DNA from 2 places in the Citrobacter sp. CFNIH10 genome. Region 2 is predicted to be linked to the other one. Evidence: predicted binding sites of a transcription regulator. Region 2 holds the regulator's gene; the other holds the start of a gene.
The links. Region 2 encodes PurR, which represses purine synthesis genes. Its sites were predicted from a motif close to CANGCAAACGTTTGCNTG; they were not measured.
Positions count from the first base shown of each region.

Region 1: cvpA (colicin V production protein) is a predicted target of PurR. The motif match lies at 2,284-2,301, and genes of this name have one in related genera.

Region 1 covers NZ_CP026216.1:4,812,359-4,819,724, reverse strand. The annotation lists gene accD (acetyl-CoA carboxylase, carboxyltransferase subunit beta) at 1-98, shown strand, start outside; gene folC (bifunctional tetrahydrofolate synthase/dihydrofolate synthase) at 168-1,436, shown strand; gene dedD (cell division protein DedD) at 1,426-2,109, shown strand; gene cvpA (colicin V production protein) at 2,357-2,845, shown strand; gene purF (amidophosphoribosyltransferase) at 2,880-4,397, shown strand; gene C2U53_RS27535 (UbiX family flavin prenyltransferase) at 4,494-5,063, shown strand; gene argT (lysine/arginine/ornithine ABC transporter substrate-binding protein ArgT) at 5,352-6,134, shown strand; gene hisJ (histidine ABC transporter substrate-binding protein HisJ) at 6,382-7,164, shown strand; gene C2U53_RS27520 (histidine ABC transporter permease HisQ) at 7,353-7,366, shown strand, end outside.
Region 2 covers NZ_CP026216.1:3,660,559-3,667,924, reverse strand. The annotation lists gene C2U53_RS21545 (C40 family peptidase) at 1-442, shown strand, start outside; gene sodB (superoxide dismutase [Fe]) at 569-1,150, shown strand; gene C2U53_RS21535 (MFS transporter) at 1,197-2,363, opposite strand; gene C2U53_RS21530 (YnhF family membrane protein) at 2,531-2,620, opposite strand; gene purR (HTH-type transcriptional repressor PurR) at 2,914-3,939, shown strand; gene punR (DNA-binding transcriptional activator PunR) at 3,936-4,868, opposite strand; gene punC (purine nucleoside transporter PunC) at 4,980-6,185, shown strand; gene cfa (cyclopropane fatty acyl phospholipid synthase) at 6,478-7,366, shown strand, end outside.

The sequences.
Region 1 (7,366 bases), 1.2 Mb from region 2:
TTCTGGCGAAGCTGATGAATCTGCCGGCGCCAAATCCGGATACCCCGCGTGAAGGCGTAGTGGTGCCGCCGGTGCCGGATCAGGAACCCGAGGCCTGATAACTGAAAAGGGCAGGGCCACAGGCGCTGCCCTTTTGCTTTTCTCAACGTAACGATTTCACGGGCATCATGAATAACAAACGTATTCCTAAAGCCACGTCGCCCCTGGCCTCGTGGCTTTCTTATCTGGAAAACCTCCACGCGAAAACGATCGATCTGGGCCTTGAGCGCGTAAGCCAGGTGGCTGCGCGACTGGGCGTACTGAAGCCTGCGCCGTTTGTCTTCACCGTGGCTGGCACTAATGGCAAAGGCACGACCTGCCGGACGCTGGAGTCGGTATTGACGGCGGCGGGATATAACGTCGGGGTATACAGTTCGCCACATCTGGTGCGTTACACCGAACGTGTGCGTGTACGTGGCAATGAACTGCCCGAATCGGCTCACACCGAATCCTTTGCCGAGATCGAAGCGGCGCGTGGGGACATCTCGCTGACCTATTTCGAATACGGCACTTTGTCTGCATTGTGGCTGTTTAAGCAGGCACAACTGGATGTGGTGATCCTGGAAGTTGGGCTGGGTGGACGACTCGACGCGACGAATATCGTCGATGCCGATGTTGGCGTAGTCACCAGCATCGCGCTGGATCATACCGACTGGCTGGGGCCGGATCGTGAGAGCATTGGCCGTGAAAAGGCCGGTATTTTCCGTGCGGGAAAACCGGCGATTGTCGGCGAACCCGAAATGCCCTATACCATCGCCGATGTCGCACTGGAGAAAGGCGCGCGGTTACAGCGTCGTGGCGAGGACTGGCAGTTTACGGTAACGGAGACGGGCTGGTCCTTTAGCGATCGCCACGGTAGCCTGGTGGATTTACCGCTGCCACAGGTGCCTCAACCTAATGCGGCGACTGCGCTGGCGGCACTGCGCGCCAGCGGCCTGAACGTCAGTGAGCAGGCGATTCGCGACGGGATTGCCCGGGCGATTCTACCAGGACGTTTCCAGATTGTGAGCGAGTCGCCGCGCGTCATTCTTGATGTCGCGCATAATCCTCATGCGGCGGAATATCTCACCGGACGGCTGAAAATGTTGCCGAAAAAGGGGCGCGTTCTTGCCGTTATCGGTATGCTACATGATAAGGATATTGCGGGAACGTTGGCCTGGTTGAAAAGCGTGGTCGACGACTGGTATTGTGCTCCGCTGGAAGGCCCCCGGGGCGCAACGGCAGAACAACTGCTGGAACATCTCGGTAAAGGCAGTGTCTATGACAGTGTCGCGCTGGCATGGCATGCGGCGCTGGCAGACGCGAGACCAGAAGATACCGTACTGGTGTGCGGTTCATTTCACACGGTTGCACATGTCATGGAAGTGATGGACGCGGGGAGAATCGGTGGCGAGTAAGTTTCAGAATCGTTTAGTCGGCACGATCGTGCTGGTCGCGCTGGGCGTCATTGTGTTGCCCGGGCTGCTCGACGGGCAGAAAAAACATTATCAGGATGAATTCGCGGCGATCCCGCTGGTCCCGAAACCGGGCGATCGCGATGAGCCGGATATGATGCCAGCGGCAACGCAGGCTTTGCCGACTCAGCCGCCAGAAGGGGCGGCGGAAGAGGTACGGGCAGGCGATGCGGCGGCACCGTCGTTGGATCCGTCACGCTATGCATCAGCGAATAATCCTGAGCTTGATTCGACGCCAGCGCCGGTAGAGCAGCCCAAACCAAAACCGGTTGAAAAGCCGAAGCCGCAACCGAAGCCGCCTGTAGAGGCAACGCCTGCTCCGGTTCCCGCTCCTGCGCCAAAACCGGCGGCAGAAGAGAAACCGGCGCCAACGGGTAAAGCCTACGTTGTGCAGTTAGGGGCGCTGAAAAATGCCGATAAGGTCAATGAGATCGTGGGTAAACTTCGTGCCGCAGGTTTCCGGGTATATACTTCTCCGTCAACGCCAGTACAGGGTAAAATAACCCGTATTCTCGTGGGGCCGGATGCATCACGCGACAAGCTGAAAGGCTCGCTCGGCGAGCTACAGCAAATCTCCGGATTAAGCGGAGTGGTGATGGGGTACAGCCCGAACTAAGTGAGGGTTGCCTGATGACAGCGCTCGGCGTCTTATCAGGCTTCCAATCTTGTTGTATGTCGGCCGGATAAGGCGTTTACACCGCCATCCGGCAGTGCCCGAAGAGGCATAAAACGGTATGGCGTTGAAGTTTTTTTCAGCGCCATTTTTATTTACGCGCGGGAAGGAAATCCCTACGCAAACGTTTTCTTTTTCTGTTAGAATGCGCCCCGAACAGGACGACAGGGCGTAAAATCGTGGGACACATATGGTCTGGATTGATTACGCCATTATCGCGGTGATTGGTTTTTCCTGTCTGGTTAGCCTGATCCGTGGCTTTGTTCGTGAAGCGTTATCGTTGGTGACATGGGGTTGTGCTTTCTTTGTCGCCAGCCATTACTACACTTACCTGTCTGTCTGGTTTTCGGGCTTTGAAGACGAACTGGTTCGAAACGGGATTGCCATCGCGGTGCTGTTTATCGCGACGCTGATCGTCGGCGCCATTGTGAACTACGTGGTAGGGCAACTGGTTGAGAAAACCGGTCTGTCAGGTACCGACCGGGTTCTGGGGGTCTGTTTCGGGGCTCTGCGCGGCGTGTTGATTGTGGCTGCTATTCTGTTCTTTCTCGACACCTTTACCGGCCTGTCGAAAGGTGAGGACTGGAGTAAGTCACAGCTGATCCCGGAGTTCAGTTTCATCATCAGATGGTTCTTTGACTATCTGCAAAGCTCGTCAAGTTTCTTGCCCAGAGCATAAGCGTTGGGTTGTAGCTTAACGAGGAAAAAGACGTATGTGCGGTATTGTCGGTATCGCCGGTGTTATGCCGGTTAACCAGTCGATTTATGACGCCTTAACAGTGCTTCAGCATCGTGGTCAGGATGCCGCTGGCATTATCACCATCGATGCAAATAACTGCTTCCGTTTGCGTAAGGCAAACGGTCTGGTGAGTGATGTTTTTGAAGCTCGCCACATGCAGCGTATGCAGGGCAACATGGGCATCGGTCATGTGCGTTATCCAACGGCTGGCAGCTCCAGCGCCTCTGAAGCTCAACCTTTCTACGTCAACTCCCCGTATGGCATCACGCTTGCCCACAATGGCAACCTGACCAATGCCCACGAACTGCGTAAAAAGCTGTTTGAGGAGAAGCGCCGTCACATCAATACCACCTCAGATTCTGAGATCCTGCTCAATATCTTCGCCAGTGAACTGGATAACTTCCGTCACTACCCGCTGGAAGCAGACAACATTTTTGCCGCGATTGCCGCGACCAACCGCCAGATCCGCGGCGCGTATGCCTGTGTGGCGATGATTATTGGTCACGGTATGGTTGCCTTCCGTGACCCGAACGGTATCCGTCCGCTGGTGTTGGGTAAACGTGATGTCGGCGACGGTCGCACCGAATATATGGTGGCGTCTGAAAGCGTCGCGCTGGATACCCTGGGCTTTGAATTCCTGCGTGACGTTGCGTCGGGCGAAGCGGTTTATATCACGGAGAAAGGGCAGCTATTCACCCGTCAGTGTGCCGAAAACCCGGTCAGCAATCCGTGCCTGTTCGAGTATGTTTACTTCGCGCGTCCGGATTCCTTCATCGACAAGATTTCCGTTTACAGCGCCCGTGTGAACATGGGTACCAAGCTTGGCGAAAAAATTGCTCGTGAGTGGGAGGATTTGGATATCGACGTGGTCATCCCGATTCCAGAAACCTCCTGCGATATCGCGCTGGAAATTGCGCGTATTCTCGGCAAGCCGTACCGTCAGGGGTTTGTGAAAAACCGCTACGTTGGTCGTACCTTTATCATGCCGGGACAGCAGCTGCGCCGTAAGTCCGTACGCCGCAAACTGAACGCCAACCGCGCGGAGTTCCGCGATAAAAATGTTCTGCTGGTGGATGACTCCATTGTGCGCGGCACCACCTCAGAGCAGATTATTGAGATGGCACGTGAAGCCGGGGCGAAAAAGGTCTATCTGGCCTCTGCGGCACCAGAGATTCGCTTCCCGAACGTGTACGGCATCGATATGCCTACTGCAAACGAACTGATTGCGCATGGTCGTGAAGTGGATGAGATTCGCCAGATCATCGGCGCAGACGGTCTTATCTTCCAGGACCTGGACGATCTGATCGACGCGGTCCGTACCGAAAACCCGGATATCCAGCAGTTTGAATGTTCCGTGTTTAACGGCGTATACGTTACGAAGGATGTAGATCAGCAGTATCTCGATTTTCTCGATTCCCTGCGTAATGACGATGCCAAAGCAGTTCAGTTGCAGAACGAAGTTGAAAACCTCGAGATGCACAACGAAGGGTAATCTCTGACCTGCCAGGGGGCGAATCCCGCCCCCTGACTTGCAACTCCCCATAAAATCCTGCAAAGTCAGCCCAGAAGTCAGACAGGGCGATAAATCATGAAGCGACTCATTATTGGTATTTCGGGTGCCAGCGGCGCCATTTACGGCGTGCGGCTGCTCCAGGTGTTGCGCGATGTACCGGATGTTGAAACGCATCTGATCATGAGCCAGGCCGCCCGCCAGACGCTTTCTCTCGAGACTGACTTATCGCTGCGTGATGTTCAGGCGCTCGCGAGCGTGACGCACGATGCGCGCGATATTGCCGCCAGCATCTCCTCCGGCTCTTTTCAGACCGCCGGAATGGTCATTCTGCCGTGCTCAATTAAAACGCTTTCTGGCATTGTCCATAGCTATACCGATGGCCTGTTGACCCGCGCGGCAGACGTGGTGTTAAAAGAGCGCCGCCCACTGGTGCTGTGCGTTCGGGAAACGCCGCTCCATCTGGGGCATTTGCGCTTAATGACCCAGGCAGCGGAAATTGGTGCGGTCATTATGCCACCGGTTCCGGCGTTTTATCATCGTCCACAGACGCTGGATGATGTGATAAATCAGACAGTTAATCGCGTCCTCGATCAGTTTGATATCGCCCTTCCGCAGGACCTTTTTACCCGTTGGCAGGGTGCATAATATTGCCCCGTCGGCGGGCCTTTTTGCATCAATTGCCCTGAAACAGGGCAATTTTGTAACCGCGATCATATCCTCAACATTTAATTCGCTAAATCCATCTGAAACGCTGCGGTTCATCCGTCAGACCTGCTATCTTCAACATCAGGACAATATTGCAACGTTTTATTAACATATTTAACGTCGAATATCCCGAGCGGCGCGAAAATGGCATAAGACCTGCATGAAAAAGCCTGCAAACGCACAACACAACGTAAAACATAATAAAGTCATTCCACTTGAGGGTTATGTATGAAGAAGTCAATTCTCGCTCTGTCATTGCTGATTGGTCTATCTGCTACTGCATCCAGCTATGCAGCGCTGCCGCAAACGGTGCGCATTGGCACGGATACCACCTACGCTCCGTTCTCTTCAAAAGATGCCAAAGGCGACTTCATCGGCTTTGATATCGATTTGGGCAATGAGATGTGTAAGCGTATGCAGGTCAAATGTACCTGGGTCGCCAGTGATTTCGATGCACTGATCCCGTCGCTCAAAGCGAAGAAAATTGATGCCATTATCTCTTCGCTCTCCATAACCGATAAGCGCCAGCAGGAAATTGCCTTCTCCGACAAACTGTACGCGGCGGATTCGCGTCTGATCGCGGCGAAAGGCTCCCCGATTCAGCCAACGCTTGACGCGCTTAAAGGTAAGCACGTTGGCGTGTTACAAGGCTCCACTCAGGAAGCCTATGCCAATGACACCTGGCGTAGCAAAGGCGTGGATGTGGTGGCCTACGCAAACCAGGATTTGATTTACTCTGACCTGACGGCGGGCCGTCTTGATGCGGCATTGCAGGACGAAGTTGCCGCCAGTGAAGGTTTCCTCAAACAGCCTGCGGGCAAAGACTTTGCTTTTGCCGGCCCTTCCGTGAAGGATAAAAAGTACTTCGGCGACGGTACAGGCGTCGGTTTACGTAAAGACGATACGGAACTGAAAGCTGCCTTTGATAAGGCGCTGGCCGATCTGCGTCAGGATGGCACTTACGACAAGATGGCGAAAAAGTATTTTGACTTTAACGTCTACGGCGACTGATACCTGAATACGGGGGACCTGACTGCACCGTTTGGGTTAGCCATAGCGGTGCGTGACGGGTTGAATGCACCATTATGGTGCAATTATGGCGGGTGAACAGAGCGGAAGTGCATATTTAAGCGCTTTTCATGCAAAATAAACCGGGGACAGGGCAGAATGTTTTGCCTTGTCGACCCGATTAATGGCACGATAACTGCACCTGGTCCTGTAAACATCCCCTATAAAAGACAGTCTGTTGAGGATAGTTATGAAAAAACTGGTGTTATCTCTTTCTCTGGTCCTGGCTTTCTCCAGTGCTACCGCAGCCTTTGCCGCCATTCCACAAAAAGTTCGTATTGGTACCGATCCAACCTACGCCCCGTTTGAGTCGAAGAATGCGCAGGGTGAATTGGTGGGTTTTGATATCGATCTGGCGAAAGAGCTGTGCAAACGTATTAATACGCAATGTACCTTCGTTGAGAACCCGCTGGATGCGCTGATCCCGTCGTTAAAAGCGAAGAAAATCGACGCTATCATGTCCTCGCTTTCGATTACTGAAAAGCGTCAGCAGGAAATCGCCTTCACTGACAAACTTTATGCAGCTGACTCGCGTCTGGTCGTGGCCAAGTCATCAGACATTCAGCCGACCGTTGAGTCGCTGAAAGGCAAACGCGTCGGTGTGCTGCAGGGCACCACTCAGGAGACGTTTGGTAACGAACACTGGGCGCCAAAAGGCATTGAGATTGTGTCGTATCAGGGGCAGGACAATATTTACTCTGACCTGACTGCGGGGCGTATTGATGCTGCATTCCAGGACGAAGTTGCCGCAAGCGAAGGCTTCCTGAAACAACCCGTTGGCAAAGATTACAAATTCGGCGGCCCGTCTGTGAAAGACGAAAAACTGTTTGGTGTAGGGACCGGCATGGGTCTGCGCAAAGAGGATAACGAACTGCGTGAAGCCCTGAACAAAGCGTTTGCAGAAATGCGCGCTGACGGAACTTACGAGAAGCTGGCGAAGAAATACTTTGATTTTGATGTTTATGGCGGTTAATCCCCGCAGGTGCAGATAAAGCCCAGGACGTGATGATGAACCGGTTTTATGCCTGATAGCACTGCGCTTATCCGGCCTACAGGTGATTGCTGTAGGCCGGATAAGGCTACGCCGCCATTCGGCATAACAGGTAGCACCATCACGTCAAAAGAGGCTTCTAACTCGCCACTCACGACAGGACAGGCAGCATGTTGTACGGGTT
Region 2 (7,366 bases):
GTCAGGAAAGATTGCGGATGCCCATAAAGTGAAAGTGCAAAAAGCGACCAGCACGGCGATGAACAAATTAATGAGTCAGATTGGCAAGCCGTACCGCTGGGGTGGTACGTCTCCGCGCACCGGTTTCGATTGCAGCGGTCTGGTTTATTACGCTTATAAAGATCTGGTTAAATTCCGTATTCCGCGCACAGCAAATGAAATGTATCACCTGCGTGATGCCGCACCGATTGATCGTGGGGAATTGAAAAATGGCGATCTGGTGTTCTTCCGCACTCAGGGACGTGGTACTGCCGATCACGTCGGCGTTTATGTCGGCAACGGCAAATTTATTCAGTCACCGCGCAGCGGTCAGGAAATCCAGATCACATCGCTCAGCGAAGATTACTGGCAACGCCACTATGTCGGCGCTCGCCGGGTCATGACGCCCAAAACCATTCGTTAAAACTTTACCCTGTTGTTAACGCAACAGGGTAAGTTCATCTTTTGTCTCACCTTTCAATTTGCTACCCTATCCTTACGCACAATAAGGTTATTGCGCGAAATACTATTAATAATAAGGAGAGAAGCAATGTCGTTCGAATTACCTGCACTACCGTATGCCAAAGATGCGCTTGCGCCGCACATTTCCGCCGAGACGCTGGAATATCACTATGGCAAGCACCATCAGACCTATGTCACCAACCTGAACAACCTGATCAAAGGCACCGCCTTTGAAGGGAAATCACTGGAAGAGATCGTACGCAGTTCGGAAGGCGGCGTGTTCAATAACGCTGCTCAGGTCTGGAACCACACGTTCTACTGGAACTGCCTGGCACCGAATGCTGGTGGCGAGCCAACCGGCGAACTGGCTGACGCGATTGCCGCCTCTTTCGGCAGCTTTGCCGAGTTCAAAGCGCAATTTACCGACGCGGCGATCAAAAACTTCGGCTCTGGCTGGACCTGGCTGGTTAAAGGAAAAGAGGGCAAGCTGGCTATCGTTTCCACCTCCAACGCTGGCACGCCGTTGACCACCGACGCCACGCCGTTGATGACCGTCGACGTATGGGAGCATGCATACTACATTGACTACCGCAATGCGCGTCCTGGCTACCTGGAACACTTCTGGGCGCTGGTAAACTGGGAGTTTGTAGCGAAGAACTTCGCCGCGTAAAAAAGATAACGCAGAAGGGAATCCCTTCTGCGTTTTTGTCCTGCCGTTAACTGGCGACGCACACCTGTTCAGGTTGTTTTCTCGCCGAGATAAACACCAGCAACAGCGCCATACCCGCCACAATCGCCCCCATCACAGGAACAAAGCTGTAACCTAATCCGCCTGAAATGACGGCCCCGCCAGCCGCAGCGCCCAGCGCATTTCCAAGGTTAAACGCGCCAATGTTCACGGAAGATGAGAGACCCGGCGCTTCATGAGCCACACGCATGACGCGCATTTGTAACGGAGGGACGACCGCAAAGGTTGCCGCCCCCCAGACCACCATGCTGACCGCCGCGCCCAGTTCATTCTGCGCCAGGAAAGGGATCGCCAGCATAATTACCATCAGCAGCAGCAAAAAGCCCTTCAGCGTGCCGTTAACCGAGCGATCGGCCAGTTTCCCTCCGAGGTAGTTGCCAATGGAGAAGCCCACACCGATCAGAACCAGCATCCCGGTCACAAAGGCCGGTGTCGCATGGGTGATGCTTTGCAGAACAGGCGAAATATAGGTATAGAGCGTGAACATGGCGCCCGCTCCCAGTACGGTAGTCAGTAGCGCGGAGAGCACCTGAGGACGCATCAGCACCGCCAGCTCTTTTTTCACTTCCGGGCGCGCCCCGGCACCGCCTTTTGGCAATGATAAGAAGAGACTCAACATCGAGATAACCCCCAGCCCCGCTGTCGCCATAAACGACATTCGCCAGCCGATGGTTTCACCCAGCCAGGTCGCCGCCGGCACACCGCCGATATTGGCGATGGTCAGCCCCATAAACATGGTCGCAACGGCGCTCGCCTGTTTGTGCTTCGGCACCACGCTTGCCGCCACCACCGAGCCCAGGCCGAAGAATGCGCCGTGGTTAAGGCTGGTTAAAATACGTGACAACATCAGCGTGGTGTAATCCGGTGAAATCGCCGAGAGCACGTTACCGAGCGTAAAGATAGCCATCAGAAAAATGAGCGCATTACGGCGTCCGCGATGTGACAGCAACAGCGTCATCAACGGCGCGCCGACCATCACGCCGACCGCATAGGCACTAATCAGCATACCTGCCGCGGGAATAGACACATCAACGCCACGCGCGATGACGGGCAGCAGACCCATTGGCGAGAATTCGGTGGTACCGATGCCAAACGCACCAATGGCCAGCGCCAGTAACGGATAATTGATTTTCATGCAGTGATGACTCCGGCTCTTCGCGACAGGGCGCGATGCTTAACAAAGAGTCAAAAGCATGACATCAATCACAAAAAAAGAGAAGTTAACAAAAATACAAAAGACTTTTGCAAATTCAATAACAATATGGCGGGAGGTTCGAGGGAGCAGGAACTCCCCCGAGGGGATCAGTGCAGTGCCGCCGTCAGGCCGCCCGCAACGATTAAAGCCAGGACAATAAACGTGGTCACTAATGAAAATTTCAGATCGGTGCTCATCAACTTTTCTCCTTTTTATACCCACACAAAAAGTGATATAGCGCATTTTTACACACTTGAGTGTAAAAATCTCCCACGATTTAGAGTGATATGTGCTTTTAATACTTCCCCTTTTCGTAAAGATCAGACAAAATTCGACGCTTACTTGATTAGCGTACCGGCCATTGACCCCTTCCTGACGTTCCGTGTCGTTTCCCGGCGTGCCGCAGCCCTGACGTTGGGCACAGGATGAGTAAAGGCAAACGTTTACTTGGCGTAATTTAATGTTCAGGTTGGGTCTGGAGTGAGATTTAATGGCAACAATTAAAGATGTAGCGAAGCGCGCAAACGTTTCCACTACAACCGTGTCACACGTAATTAACAAAACGCGTTTCGTCGCTGAAGAAACACGCAATGCAGTGTGGGCGGCAATCAAAGAATTGCACTATTCCCCCAGCGCGGTTGCCCGTAGCCTGAAAGTTAACCATACCAAATCTATCGGTTTGCTGGCGACGAGCAGCGAAGCCCCCTATTTTGCTGAAATTATTGAAGCGGTTGAGAAGAACTGCTTCCAGAAGGGCTATACCCTGATCCTCGGCAACGTCTGGAACAACCTGGAAAAGCAGCGTGCCTATCTGTCGATGATGGCGCAAAAACGCGTTGATGGCCTGCTGGTAATGTGTTCCGAATACCCCGATCCCCTGCTCTCGATGCTGGAAGAATATCGTCATATCCCAATGGTGGTGATGGACTGGGGCGAAGCCAAAGCCGACTTCACTGATACGGTGATTGATAACGCCTTCGAGGGCGGCTACATGGCAGGCCGTTACCTCGTCGAGCGTGGACATCGCGAAATTGGCGTGATCCCAGGACTGATGGAGCGTAACACCGGCGCAGGCCGTTTGGCCGGATTTATGAAAGCGATGGATGAAGCGCTGATTAAAGTGCCTGAAAACTGGATTGTTCAAGGCGACTTCGAGCCGGAATCCGGCTACCGCGCCATGCAGCAAATTCTGTCGCAGGCGCATCGCCCAACGGCGGTCTTCTGTGGCGGCGATGTCATGGCGATGGGCGCCCTTTGCGCCGCTGATGAGATGGGTCTGCGCGTCCCGCAGGACGTGTCGCTGATTGGCTACGACAACGTGCGCAACGCCCGCTTCTTTACACCAGCGTTGACCACCATCCACCAGCCGAAAGATTCACTGGGTGAGACGGCCTTTAATATGTTACTGGACCGTATCGTCAATAAACGCGAAGAGTCGCAGTCTATTGAAGTCCACCCGCGCCTGGTGGAGCGCCGCTCCGTGGCGGATGGCCCGTTCCGCGACTACCGTCGTTAAGCCTCTTCTGCGGGAGTCTCATCGGGCTCCCGCAGCCACTCTTTGTTCAGCGTTTCACTGTCTCCCAGATAATCCAGCAGCCAGATCAGCGCAGGTGACATATCATTCTGCTGCCAGGTCAGGCAACAGGCCGCATCCGGGAAAGGATTCTCCAGATTTAACGCGACCCACTGCCCCTTGTTGAGATACGGCTTGGCGAAATGTGTCGGGACCATGCCGACACAGAGTCCGGCGCTGATACAAGTCGCGGAAGAATCCCAGTCCGGCACCACCACCCGCTTCTGATTGTCCAGCAGCCAGGTCACGCGTTTCGGCAGCGTGCGGGAGGTATCTTCCAGCACCAGCGACGGCCAGTTGCGCAACGTGTCATCGCTTAACGGCCCGCTCATGGCGGCCAGCGGATGCGTACTGGCAACGACACAACACCAGCTCAGCTTACCCATATCGCGGAAAGTGTATCGTCCGCCAACCGGGATCGCCTGGGTTGCCCCGATGGCGAGTTCGACCCGACCATCTGACAGCGCGTCCCACACGCCATTAAACACCTCCTGGAAGACCAGTAGTTCCACGTCATCAAAGTGGCGGTAGAAATCGACGATCAATTGCCGCGTGCGTTCCGGGCGCACGATATTGTCCACCGCAATGGGGAGTTGCCCACGCCAGCCGTTAGCGATCTGCTGACACTGTTGACGCGTGATCTGCATTTTTTTGATGACAGAGCGGCCTTCTTTCAAAAACCAGGCGCCCGCCGGGGTTAACACCACATCACGATGGCGACGTTCAAAAAGCGGGACGGCCAGCCACTCTTCCAGTTGGCGAACCGTATAGCTGACCGCTGAAGGCACCCGGTGCAACTCCTGGGCCGCGGAACTGAAGCTCCCGTTGCGTGCCACGGCATCGACCACTTCCAGCGCATATTCTGACCACATAATCTGCCTACAAAATTTTTGAATGCAATAAACAAATATTACCGTTTCACAAGCCCAAATTCACTCCCTACACTCTGCGCCAGTGTGATTAATCAAAATTAGAGTACAACTATGCAACCAGGAAAAGGGTTTTTAGTCTGGCTGGCAGGGCTCAGCGTGTTGGGTTTTCTGGCAACCGACATGTATTTGCCCGCTTTTGCCGCCATTCAATCTGACCTGCAAACACCGGCCTCTGCCGTCAGCGCCAGCCTGAGTCTGTTTTTAGCAGGCTTTGCCGTCGCCCAACTGCTGTGGGGACCCCTCTCTGACCGTTATGGCCGTAAACCGATCCTGTTGCTGGGTCTGTCTGTCTTCGCCCTCGGTAGCCTGGGTATGCTGTGGGTGGAGAGCGCAACGGGCCTGTTAGTACTGCGTTTTATTCAGGCCGTGGGAGTCTGCGCGGCGACCGTCATCTGGCAGGCGCTGGTTACCGATTACTATCCTTCTCATAAAATTAACCGCATTTTCGCGACCATCATGCCGCTGGTCGGGCTGTCTCCTGCACTGGCGCCGTTATTAGGCAGTTGGATTCTGACCCATCTTTCCTGGCAGGCGATCTTTGCCACGCTGTTTTTCATCACGCTGCTGCTGATGCTGCCCGCCCTGTTTTTAAAGCCCACCACCCGGGCTCGCGATGACAGCAAGGACAAACTGACGTTCACCACCCTGCTGCGTGCGAAAGCGTACCGCGGCAACGTCCTGATTTACGCCGCCTGTTCTGCCAGCTTCTTTGCGTGGTTGACCGGTTCCCCGTTTATTTTGAGTGAAATGGGCTACAGCCCGGCGGTGATTGGGCTGAGCTACGTACCGCAGACCATTGCTTTTCTGATTGGCGGCTATGGCTGTCGCGCCGCGTTGCAAAAATGGCAGGGACAACAGCTCCTGCCCTGGCTGCTGGTTATCTATGCGCTGAGCGTGGTGGCAACCTGGGCGGCAAGTTTTATCCATCACATCACGCTTGCAGAGATCCTGATCCCCTTCTGCATAATGGCGATTGCCAACGGGGCTATTTACCCGATTGTGGTTGCCCAGGCGCTGCGTCCATTCCCGCAGGCGACGGGTCGTGCCGCAGCCCTGCAAAATACCCTGCAGTTGGGTCTGTGCTTCCTGGCAAGCCTGGTCGTTTCCTGGCTTATCAGCACACCGCTGTTGACCACGACCAGCGTGATGTTGTCTACGGTGGTACTGGCTGGACTGGGCTATAAGATGCAACTGCATCCTTCTAACGACTGTGCGCAGCATGATAATTGCGGGATTGCCCACAGCGAATCCCATTGATATCACTCATAATCACCGTTAATTAGTCGGCTAACAATTTTTGGTTGTATCATCGTTTTTTGAGGCCTATACTAAATTTCGGTTGTTAAAAATTACGATAATTATTATGTGTTAACGGGAACCGGAGCGTTCCCGGTTCCCCATGGATGGCCTTTTCGGCAAGGGGTCCTCCCTTCCTCTGTTCTACGTCGGATAATAGACTCGCGGAATGTTTCCGTGAGATTTCTCACAAAGCCCAAAAAGCGTCTACGCTGTTTTAAGGTTCTGATCACCGACCAGTGATGGAGAAACTATGAGTTCATCGTGTATAGAAGAAGTCAGCGTACCGGATGACGACTGGTACCGTATCACTAACGAATTATTAAGCCGCGCGGGCATTGCCATCAACGGCTCTTCACCAGCAGATATACGCGTTAAAAACCCCGATTTTTTCAAACGCGTTTTACAAGAGGGGTCGCTCGGTCTGGGTGAGAGTTACATGGATGGCTGGTGGGAATGCGATCGGCTGGACCAGTTTTTTAGCAAAGTTCTGCGAGCAGGACTGGAAAACCAACTTCCCCATCATTTCAAAGATACCCTCCGCATCGCGGCCGCTCGCCTGTTCAATCTGCAAAGTAAAAAACGAGCGTGGATCGTCGGTAAAGAACATTACGATCTCGGCAACGATCTATTCAGCCGTATGCTCGACCCCTTTATGCAGTATTCCTGCGCGTACTGGAAAGACGCGGATACTCTGGAGGCGGCGCAGCAGGCCAAACTGCGGTTAATCTGCGAGAAATTGCAACTGCAACCCGGTATGCGTGTGCTGGATATTGGCTGCGGCTGGGGGGGGTTATCGCACTATATGGCGACGCATTACGGCGTCAGTGTGGTTGGCGTGACGATTTCAGCCGAGCAGCAGAAAATGGCTCAGGCCCGCTGTGCCGGGTTGGATGTGTCGATTCTGTTGCAGGATTATCGTGATTTGCACGATCAGTTTGACCGCATTGTCTCGGTAGGCATGTTTGAGCACGTCGGCCCTAAAAATTACGCGACCTATTTTGACGTGGTTGATCGCAATCTGAAACCCGAAGGGCTGTTCTTATTACATACCATCGGTTCGAAAAAAACCGACAATAATGTCGACCCGTGGATCAACAAGTATATCTTCCCGAATGGGTGCCTCCCGTCAGTACGTCAGA